2 regions of the Achromobacter sp. EG18 genome follow, and region 2 is predicted to be linked to the other one. Evidence: predicted binding sites of a transcription regulator. Region 2 holds the regulator's gene; the other holds the start of a gene.
The links. The regulator LexA, encoded in region 2, represses DNA repair genes until DNA is damaged. The targets are predictions, from matches to a motif close to ACTGTATNNNNATACAGT.
Positions count from the first base shown of each region.

Region 1 (4,419 bases), 2.3 Mb from region 2:
CGAGACCCTGATCGTGCGCAGCGTGGAAGACTCGATCAAGCGCGGCAGCGTGGTGCTGCGGCGCGAGACCGATTCGCGCAACGCGGCGCAGGCCGTGACGCTGCTGGAGGCGATCGAGGAATTCGGCTTCGACGCCTGCATCGGCGGCGCCCGCCGCGACGAGGAAAAGGCGCGCGCCAAGGAGCGCATCTTCTCGTTCCGCGACGAGTTCGGCCAGTGGGACCCCAAGGCCCAGCGCCCGGAACTGTGGAACCTGTTCAACACCAAGGTGCACCGCGGCGAGAACATGCGGGTATTTCCGATCTCCAACTGGACCGAGCTGGACGTCTGGCAGTACATCCAGCGCGAACGGCTGGCGCTGCCGTCGATCTACTTCAGCCACCAGCGCGAGGTGGTGCGGCGCAAGGGCCTGTTGGTGCCGGTGACGCGCCTGACGCCGCCGCAGGACGGCGATACGGTCGAGCGCCTGTCGGTGCGTTTCCGCACGGTGGGCGACATTTCCTGCACCTGCCCGGTGGCCTCGGAGGCGGCCGATACCGCCGCCATCATCGCCGAGACCGCGGTCACCGACATCACCGAGCGCGGCGCCACGCGCATGGATGACCAGACTTCCGAGGCCTCGATGGAGCGCCGCAAGAAGGAAGGCTATTTCTGATTGCATGAGCGGCCGGCGCCAGCCCGGCCCACAGGGGACGCATATGAACGCAGTAAACGATTCTTTTCTTTCCGGCGCCGACACGGGCGTGCTGCGCCTGATCACCGCGGGGTCGGTCGACGACGGCAAATCAACGCTGATCGGCCGCCTGCTGTATGACAGCAAGGGCGTGTTCGCCGACCAGCTCGACGCCATCTCGCGCGCCAAGTACAAGCGCGTGGCCGAGGGCGCCATCGATTTTTCGCTGCTGACCGACGGCCTGGAAGCCGAGCGTGAGCAGGGCATCACGATCGACGTGGCCTACCGCTATTTCTCGACGCCGGCGCGCAAGTTCATCATCGCCGACGCGCCCGGCCACGAGCAGTACACCCGCAACATGGTCACCGGCGCGTCCACCGCCGACGTGGCGGTGATCCTGATCGACGCCACGCGCGCGGCCGACGGCAAGCTGCTGCCGCAGACCAAGCGCCATAGCACCATTGCGCGCCTGCTCGGCATCCGCCACATCGTGGTGGCGGTCAACAAGATGGACCTGGTGGACTGGGACCCCGCCGTGTTCGACCGCATCCGCGATGCCTACGCCGACCTGGCGGGCAAGCTCGGCATCGCGCACTTCGACGCGCTGCCGTTGTCGGCGCTGAACGGCGACAACGTGGTGACGTTGTCGGACAAGACGCCCTGGTACACGGGCCAGCCGCTGCTGACGCTGCTGGAATCGCTCGATCTGGCGGCCGATGGCCGCGCCGGGCCGCTGCGCTTTCCGGTGCAATGGGTGGCGCGCCACGACGGCAGCCTCAAGGATGATTTCCGCGGCTACGCGGGCCGCATTGCCAGCGGCGTGCTGCGTCCGGGTGACGAGATCGCGGTGCAGCCGTCGGGCGTGACCGCGCGCGTGCAGGAGGTGCGGCTGTTCGATCGCGCGCTGGATGAAGCGGTGGCGGGCGATTCGGTCACGCTGGTGCTCGACCGCGATGTCGACGTGTCGCGTGGCGACGTGATCGTGCATGCATCGGCGCCGGCGCAGGTGGCGCGCGAGTTCGAGGCCGAGCTGTGCTGGCTCGACGCGCAGGCGCTCAACCCGGCGCGCAAGTATTTGCTCAAGCACGGTACGCGCCTGACGTCGGCGAAGATCCGCGCGGTGCTCACGCATCGCGACATCCATGAATTGCAGGAAGTGGAGAACACCGAAGGCACGCTGCGCATGAACGACATCGGCCGCGTCACGTTCACCACGCGCGAGTCGTTGGCGATCGATCGATATGCGGATGTACCCGCCACCGGGGCATTCATCCTGATCGACGAAGCCACGCATCAGACCGCGGCGGCGGGCATGCTGCGGTAAACCGCAAGCCGGGGCGGAAACGCCTCGGCCGAGCTTGTTTCTATGGTGTTGTTTTTATTCCAAACCCAAAGCTGGCGCGGGTTTCCGGGCGATATCGCAAGATGAAATCGAATTCTCCGGACGCCGTCTTCGTCTTGCGGTAAAGTGGGGCTGTCTTACGGAAAGGCTTTTGGTGCTTGTCAAAACCACTGTGTTTTTGTACAGTAGTTTTCATGGCACGCACCGATCATTCTTTTCCCGCCGGTTCTGGGTCCCCGGCTGCCGCCCCCGCCGCCTTGCGCGGTCGGGGTGCGGTTACTAATGTTCGGCATCGCTTCCAGAAAGATGACCGCGTGCAGGTCGACGATGGCTGGTCCGCTTCGGGCCTCCCGGTAGATTTCGTCGACGCTGTCCCCAATAATTCTCCCGATGGCGCGTCCGACACGCTCGGCCTGGTAGACCAGGCCGATGCCGCCGTTACGCCTGCGGCCGCCGTCATCCCCATCCTGCCCGACGACCGCCGGGCACCCGCCGCGCCCAAGACCACCGTCACGGCCGAAGAGGCTCGCAAGATCCTGTCGCGCAACGATTCGCCCGATATCCCCTTCGACGTCGCCGTCAATCCCTACCGTGGCTGCGAGCATGGCTGCGTCTATTGCTATGCCCGCCCGACCCATTCCTACCTGGGCTACTCCCCCGGCCTCGACTTCGAGACGCGGCTGGTGGCCAAGGCCAACGCGGTAGAGGCGCTGCGGGCGGAAATCAGCCGCCCGGGTTACAAGCCGTCGCCCATCAACATCGGGTCGGCCACCGACGCCTACCAGCCCATCGAGCGCGACTGGCGCCTGACGCGCGGCATGCTCGAGCTGATGCTCGAAACCCGCCACCCAGTCACCATCGTCACCAAGAACGCCCTGGTGGCGCGCGACCTCGACCTCCTGGCGGCGTTGGCCGAACAGAACCTGGTGGTCGTCTACATGAGCATCACCACGCTCGACGCCGGCATGGCCCGCACGCTGGAGCCGCGCGCCGCGGCCCCCTGGCGCCGCCTGGAGGCCGTGCGCAACCTCACCGCCGCCGGGGTGCCGGTCGGCGTGCTGGTGGCGCCCGTGATCCCGTTCATCAACGATGACGCCATGGAACACATCCTGCAGGAATCGAAGGCGGCGGGCGCGCACTACGCCAGCTACACCGTCATCCGCCTGCCCTGGGAAGTCAAAACCCTGTTCGAGGACTGGCTCAACGCCCATTACCCCGACCGCGCCCAGCGCGTGCTGCACCGCATCGAAGACCTGCGCAACGGCCGCCGCAACGATCCCAACTTCGGTTCGCGCATGCGCGGCACCGGCATCTGGGCCGACCTGCTGCGCCAGCGCTTTGCCGTGGCCACCCGCAAGCTGGGCCTGAACCGCCATCGCCTGGCGCTCGACTGCGACCGCTTCCAGCCGCCTGCGCCGGTTGGCGCATCCGCCGCCTTGTTCGGCCCGGGCGCCAATATGGCTGATATCCCCGTTTTTCCATCCCCGGCTGGCGCGAAAGCGTCTTCAGGGGTCCCTTTTGCCAGTGCCGCGCCGGCGGCCGGCGCCTACGGGCGCGGTGCGCGCCAGTTGCGCGCCATGGTCGCCGGCCAGCTGTCGTTGTTCGACTGACCCGCGGCTTGCCCGGGTTGCCGCCGTGGCGTCGTGCCGCGGTTCTTGATCGCGTTAAAGGAGTTCCCCATGAACACCGCTCAACTTTCCGTCCTGCCGGATGATCTCGCCGCCGTTTCCCTCACGCCGCTGCGCCGTGCCGCTCAACGCGTCAGGGCCCTTGGCGCCCGTTTTTCGGGGCTGGCCACGCCTTGGTCCGGCGCGGCGACGGGCCGGGCGGCTGGCGCGGCGACGGTGGATCTGGCGTTGCCTGTCGGCACTGCCGCGACGGCGCCCGTCGAGACCGAGCCACGCAAGCGTGAGCGCGCCCTGCCTGGCAAATGGCCGTTCCCCCCGGCCGCCGAAGCTGGCGCGTCCGTCGTCCGTGGCCCGCGCGAGCGCAGCCTGGGCAATGCCACGGTCGAGCCGGTGTCGGATCAGGTCAGCGTGAAGAGCATGGTGCTGGACGTGGTGCTGGTGTTGGCCTGGGGCGCGATGATTCCCGCCCTCATGTGGCTGGGCGTGGCCGGCGGCTTCTGAAGGACTCGCCGCCGCCCGGGCCGGCACCCGGGCGCAGGGCGATACCTTCGCCGCCGGCCCGCCACGGGGCCGGCGAAGGCTCAGGTCGAGCCAAGCAGTATCACGCCCGCCAGGATCGACAGACAGCCTGCAAGCCTGCCGGGGCCGACCTTTTCCCGCAGCAGGAACATTCCGGCCAAGGTGCCCAGCATCATCGACATTTCGCGGGCCGGCGCCACCAGGCTCAGCGGTGCGCCATTGCGCAGCGCGTAGAGCACCAGGATGTACCCCAGCGG
Region 1 is NZ_CM186213.1:6,104,632-6,109,050, forward strand. Features, by position in the region: gene cysD (sulfate adenylyltransferase subunit CysD) at 1-655, shown strand, start outside; gene AC6CR5_RS28060 (sulfate adenylyltransferase subunit 1) at 699-1,997, shown strand; gene AC6CR5_RS28065 (PA0069 family radical SAM protein) at 2,210-3,625, shown strand; gene AC6CR5_RS28070 (hypothetical protein) at 3,695-4,144, shown strand; gene AC6CR5_RS28075 (EamA family transporter) at 4,225-4,419, opposite strand, start outside.
Region 1: the regulator LexA is predicted to act here: its motif matches at 2,185-2,202, upstream of AC6CR5_RS28065 (PA0069 family radical SAM protein).

Region 2 (4,419 bases):
CCTTGCGCGAGCGGTCGCCGCGGTACATGGCGCTGAGCTGGCCGATGGTGACGTGGCTTTCGTCGATGAACATCAGCGCGTCGGCGGGCAGGTAGTCGATCAGCGTGGGCGGCGGCTCGCCGGGCGCGGCGCCCGACAGATGGCGCGAGTAGTTCTCGATGCCCTTGCAGAACCCCAGTTCCTGCAGCATTTCCAGGTCGAAGCGGGTGCGCTGCTCCAGGCGCTGGGCTTCCACCAGGTGGCCGTCATCGACGAAGCGCTTGGTGCGCTCGCGCAGCTCTTCCTTGATGGTCTCGATGGCGCGCAGCACGGTGTCGCGCGGCGTCACGTAGTGCGAACCCGGGTAGACGGTGAAGCGCGGCAGCTTCTGGCGAATACGGCCGGTCAGCGGATCGAACAGTTCGAGGCTTTCGATTTCGTCGTCGAACAGCGTCAGGCGCAGCGCCAGCTCGGCGCTTTCCGCGGGGAAGATGTCGATGGTTTCGCCGCGCACCCGGAACACGCCGCGGGTGAACTCGGCGTCGTTGCGGGTGTACTGCATGGCCACCAGCCGCGCCAGGATCTCGCGCCGCGAAATCTGGTCGCCGGCGCGCAGGATCAGCACCATCGCGTGGTAGTCGCCGGGGTTGCCGATACCGTAGATGCACGACACGGTGCCCACGATGATGGTGTCGCGCCGTTCCAGCAGGCTCTTGGTGGCCGACAGCCGCATCTGCTCGATGTGTTCATTGATGGACGAATCCTTCTCGATGAACAGGTCGCGCGTCGGCACGTAGGCCTCGGGCTGGTAGTAGTCGTAGTACGAAACGAAGTACTCCACGGCGTTCTTGGGAAAGAACTCGCGCATTTCGGCGTACAGCTGCGCCGCCAGCGTCTTGTTGGGCGCCAGCACCAGCGCCGGCCGCCCGAGCTGGGCGATGACGTTGGCCATGGTGTAGGTCTTGCCCGAACCGGTCACGCCCAGCAGGGTCTGGTACATCAGGCCGTCCTGCACGCCCTGGATCAGTCCCTCTATTGCGCCCGGCTGGTCGCCGGCAGGCGGATAGGGTTGATACAGGTGGAATGGGCTGTCCGGGAAATCGACATACCCCGGGCCGGCCTCCGGAGCCGCCACGGCAGCGCCAGAGGGCCCATCGGTCGCCCCGTCGGTGACCGCGCCAACGGCTGCGGCACCCGCCGCGTTCGGGTCTATTGCGCTCTTAGGCATGCTAGACTGTTCCCAGGGTAAACCCCCCATTATCCACAGCACTTCCGACTGCGTCCACTCACCCTCAGCAGAGTCCCATGAGCACCCTTTTCGATTCCGTCGAACTCGCGCCGCGCGACCCCATTCTTGGCCTGAACGAACAATACAACGCGGACACCCGCCCCGGTAAAGTCAATCTGGGCGTGGGCGTGTACTACGACGACCAGGGCCGGATTCCCCTGCTGGGCGCCGTGCGCAAGGCGGAAATCGCCCGCATCGAGGCCGCCGCCGCCCGCGGCTACCTGCCGATCGAAGGCATCGCCGGCTACAACCAGGGCGCGCAAGCCCTGCTGATCGGCAAGGATTCCCCGCTGGCCGCCGCCGGCCGCGTCCTGACCACCCAGGCCCTGGGCGGCACCGGCGCGCTCAAGATCGGCGCCGACTTCCTGCGCCAGCTGCTGCCGACCTCGAAGGTCCTGATCAGCGACCCCAGCTGGGAAAACCACCGCGCGCTGTTCGAGCGCGCCGGTTTCGAAGTCGGCACCTACGCCTACTACGACGCGGCCACCCGCGGCCTGAACTTCGACGGCATGCTGGCCGCCCTGAAGGCCGCGCCGGCCAACACCGTGGTCGTGCTGCACGCCTGCTGCCACAACCCCACCGGTGTCGATCCCACCTTCGACCAATGGAAGCAGATCGCCGCGGTCGTCAAGGAAAACAAGCTGGTGCCGTTCCTGGACATCGCCTACCAGGGTTTCGGCGAAGGCCTGCATGAAGACGCCGCGGTCGTGCGCCTGTTCGCCGACCTCGACCTGACCATGTTCATCAGCTCGTCGTTCTCGAAGTCGTTCTCGCTGTACGGCGAGCGCGTCGGCGCCCTGACCGTCGTGGCCGGCAGCAAGGACGAAGCCACCCGCGTGCTGAGCCAGCTCAAGCGCGTCATCCGCACCAACTACTCCAACCCGCCCACCCACGGTGGCACGATCGTCTCCACGGTGCTGAACTCGCCCGAGCTGTTCGCCATGTGGGAAGAGGAACTCGGCGCCATGCGCGACCGCATCCGCCTGATGCGCAAGCAGCTGGTCGAGAAGATCAAGGAACACGGCGGCAAGCAGGACTTCAGCTTCGTGCTGCAGCAGCGCGGCATGTTCTCGTACTCGGGCCTGACCTCGGCCCAGGTCGACCGCCTGCGCGAAGAGCACGGCGTCTATGCCGTCTCCAGCGGCCGCATCTGCGTGGCCGCGCTCAACAGCGGCAACATCGACCAGGTGGCCAAGGGCATCGCCGCGGTGCTCTAAGACTCAGCGCCAGCGTCACCCCCAAACGGGACCTTCGGGTCCCGTTTTCATTGCCTGTCACAAAACCACGCCCGATCAACGCTTGCTTTTTTGCGTTATGTCCCCCAGAATGCCGCTGTATATATGTACAGTCCGACACCCAACGGATCATCGCCATGGCCAGCAAACTCACTGATCGTCAACAGCAAATCCTGGACCTCATCCGGCAGACCGTCGCGCGCACCGGCTTTCCGCCCACCCGCGCCGAAATCGCCCAGGCCCTGGGATTCCGCTCGCCCAACGCGGCCGAAGACCATCTGAAGGCCCTGGCCCGCAAGGGCGCCATCGAACTCACGGCCGGCGCCTCGCGCGGCATCCGCCTGAAGGACAACTCCCCCACGCCGTCCCAGGCGCCGTTGCCACTGCCCGGCCTGGCGCAGCTGCTGCTGCCGCTGGTGGGCCGCGTGGCGGCCGGCAGCCCTATCCTGGCCACCGAACACGTCGAACGCGAGATCGGCGTCGATTCCAGCCTGTTCGCCCAGGCGCCGGACTACCTGCTCAAGGTGCGCGGCATGAGCATGCGCGACGCAGGCATCCTCGAAGGCGACCTGCTGGCCGTCAAGAAGGCGTCCGAGGCCCGCAACGGCCAGATCGTGGTGGCCCGGCTGGGCGACGACGTCACCGTCAAGCGCCTGCAGCGCCAGAACGGCCGCATCGAACTGCTGCCTGAGAATCCCGACTTCAACGTCATCGTGGTCGAAGCCGACCAGGAATTCGCGCTGGAAGGCATTGCCGTCGGGCTGATCCGTCCGCACGCGCTGCACTGATCCTTCCGCCCCGACCAGGGGCCCGCCCGACGGCCGCGCCAAAAAACAAACCCCGCGCAAGCGGGGTTTATTTTTGACGGCGCCCCTTGCGGGGCGCCGTGGGCCGGACATCAGTGCTTGAGCACGGGATCCGTGGAACCCGGTTCGGCCGGCTTGGCGACCAGCGGTTCCTTGACCGCTTCGTCTTCAGCCAGCGGCTCCGGCAGGCGTTCCAGGGCCAGCTCCAACACCTTGTCGATCCAGCGGACCGGCACGATCTCGAGATGGTTCTTGACGTTGTCCGGGATCTCCGCCAAATCCTTGACGTTTTCTTCCGGGATCAAGACCGTCTTGATGCCACCGCGGTGGGCGGCCAGCAGCTTTTCCTTCAGGCCGCCGATCGGCAGGACTTCGCCACGCAGCGTGATCTCGCCGGTCATGGCAACGTCGGCGCGCACCGGGATGCGCGACAGCGCCGACACCATGGCCGTGGTGATCGCGATACCGGCGGACGGACCGTCCTTGGGCGTCGCGCCTTCCGGCACGTGCACGTGCATGTCGTGCTTCTCGAACACGCTGTCGGCAAAGCCCAGGCGACGCGCCCGCGAGCGCACCACGGTGCGGGCCGCCTCGACCGATTCCTTCATCACGTCGCCCAGCGAACCGGTGCGTTGGATCACGCCCTTGCCGGGCATGTCCGCCACTTCGATCGTGAGCAGGTCGCCACCGACTTCCGTCCAGGCCAGGCCGGTCACCTGACCGATCTGGTTTTCCTTTTCGGCCATGCCGAAGGTGTAGCGGCGCACGCCGAGGTAGTCGCTGAGGTTCTCGCCCGTGACGTTGACCGGCTTGAGTTCGAAGGTCTTGCCTTCGGCCTTGGCGCGGTCGCTCTGGGTCAGCAGCTGCTTGATCACCTTGCGGCAGATCTTGCCCACTTCGCGCTCAAGCGCACGCACACCGGCTTCGCGGGTGTAGTAGCGCACGATGTCGCGCAGCGCGCTGTCGTCGACGGTCAGCTCGGTATCCTTGACGCCGTTGTTCTTCATCAGCTTGGGCAGCAGATGGTCGCGGGCGATGTGGATCTTTTCTTCCTCGGTGTAGCCGGACAGGCGGATCACTTCCATCCGGTCCAGCAGGGCCGGCGGAATGT
Region 2 is NZ_CM186213.1:2,023,496-2,027,914, forward strand. Features, by position in the region: gene uvrB (excinuclease ABC subunit UvrB) at 1-1,114, opposite strand, end outside; gene AC6CR5_RS09185 (amino acid aminotransferase) at 1,285-2,484, shown strand; gene lexA (transcriptional repressor LexA) at 2,640-3,290, shown strand; gene lon (endopeptidase La) at 3,401-4,419, opposite strand, start outside.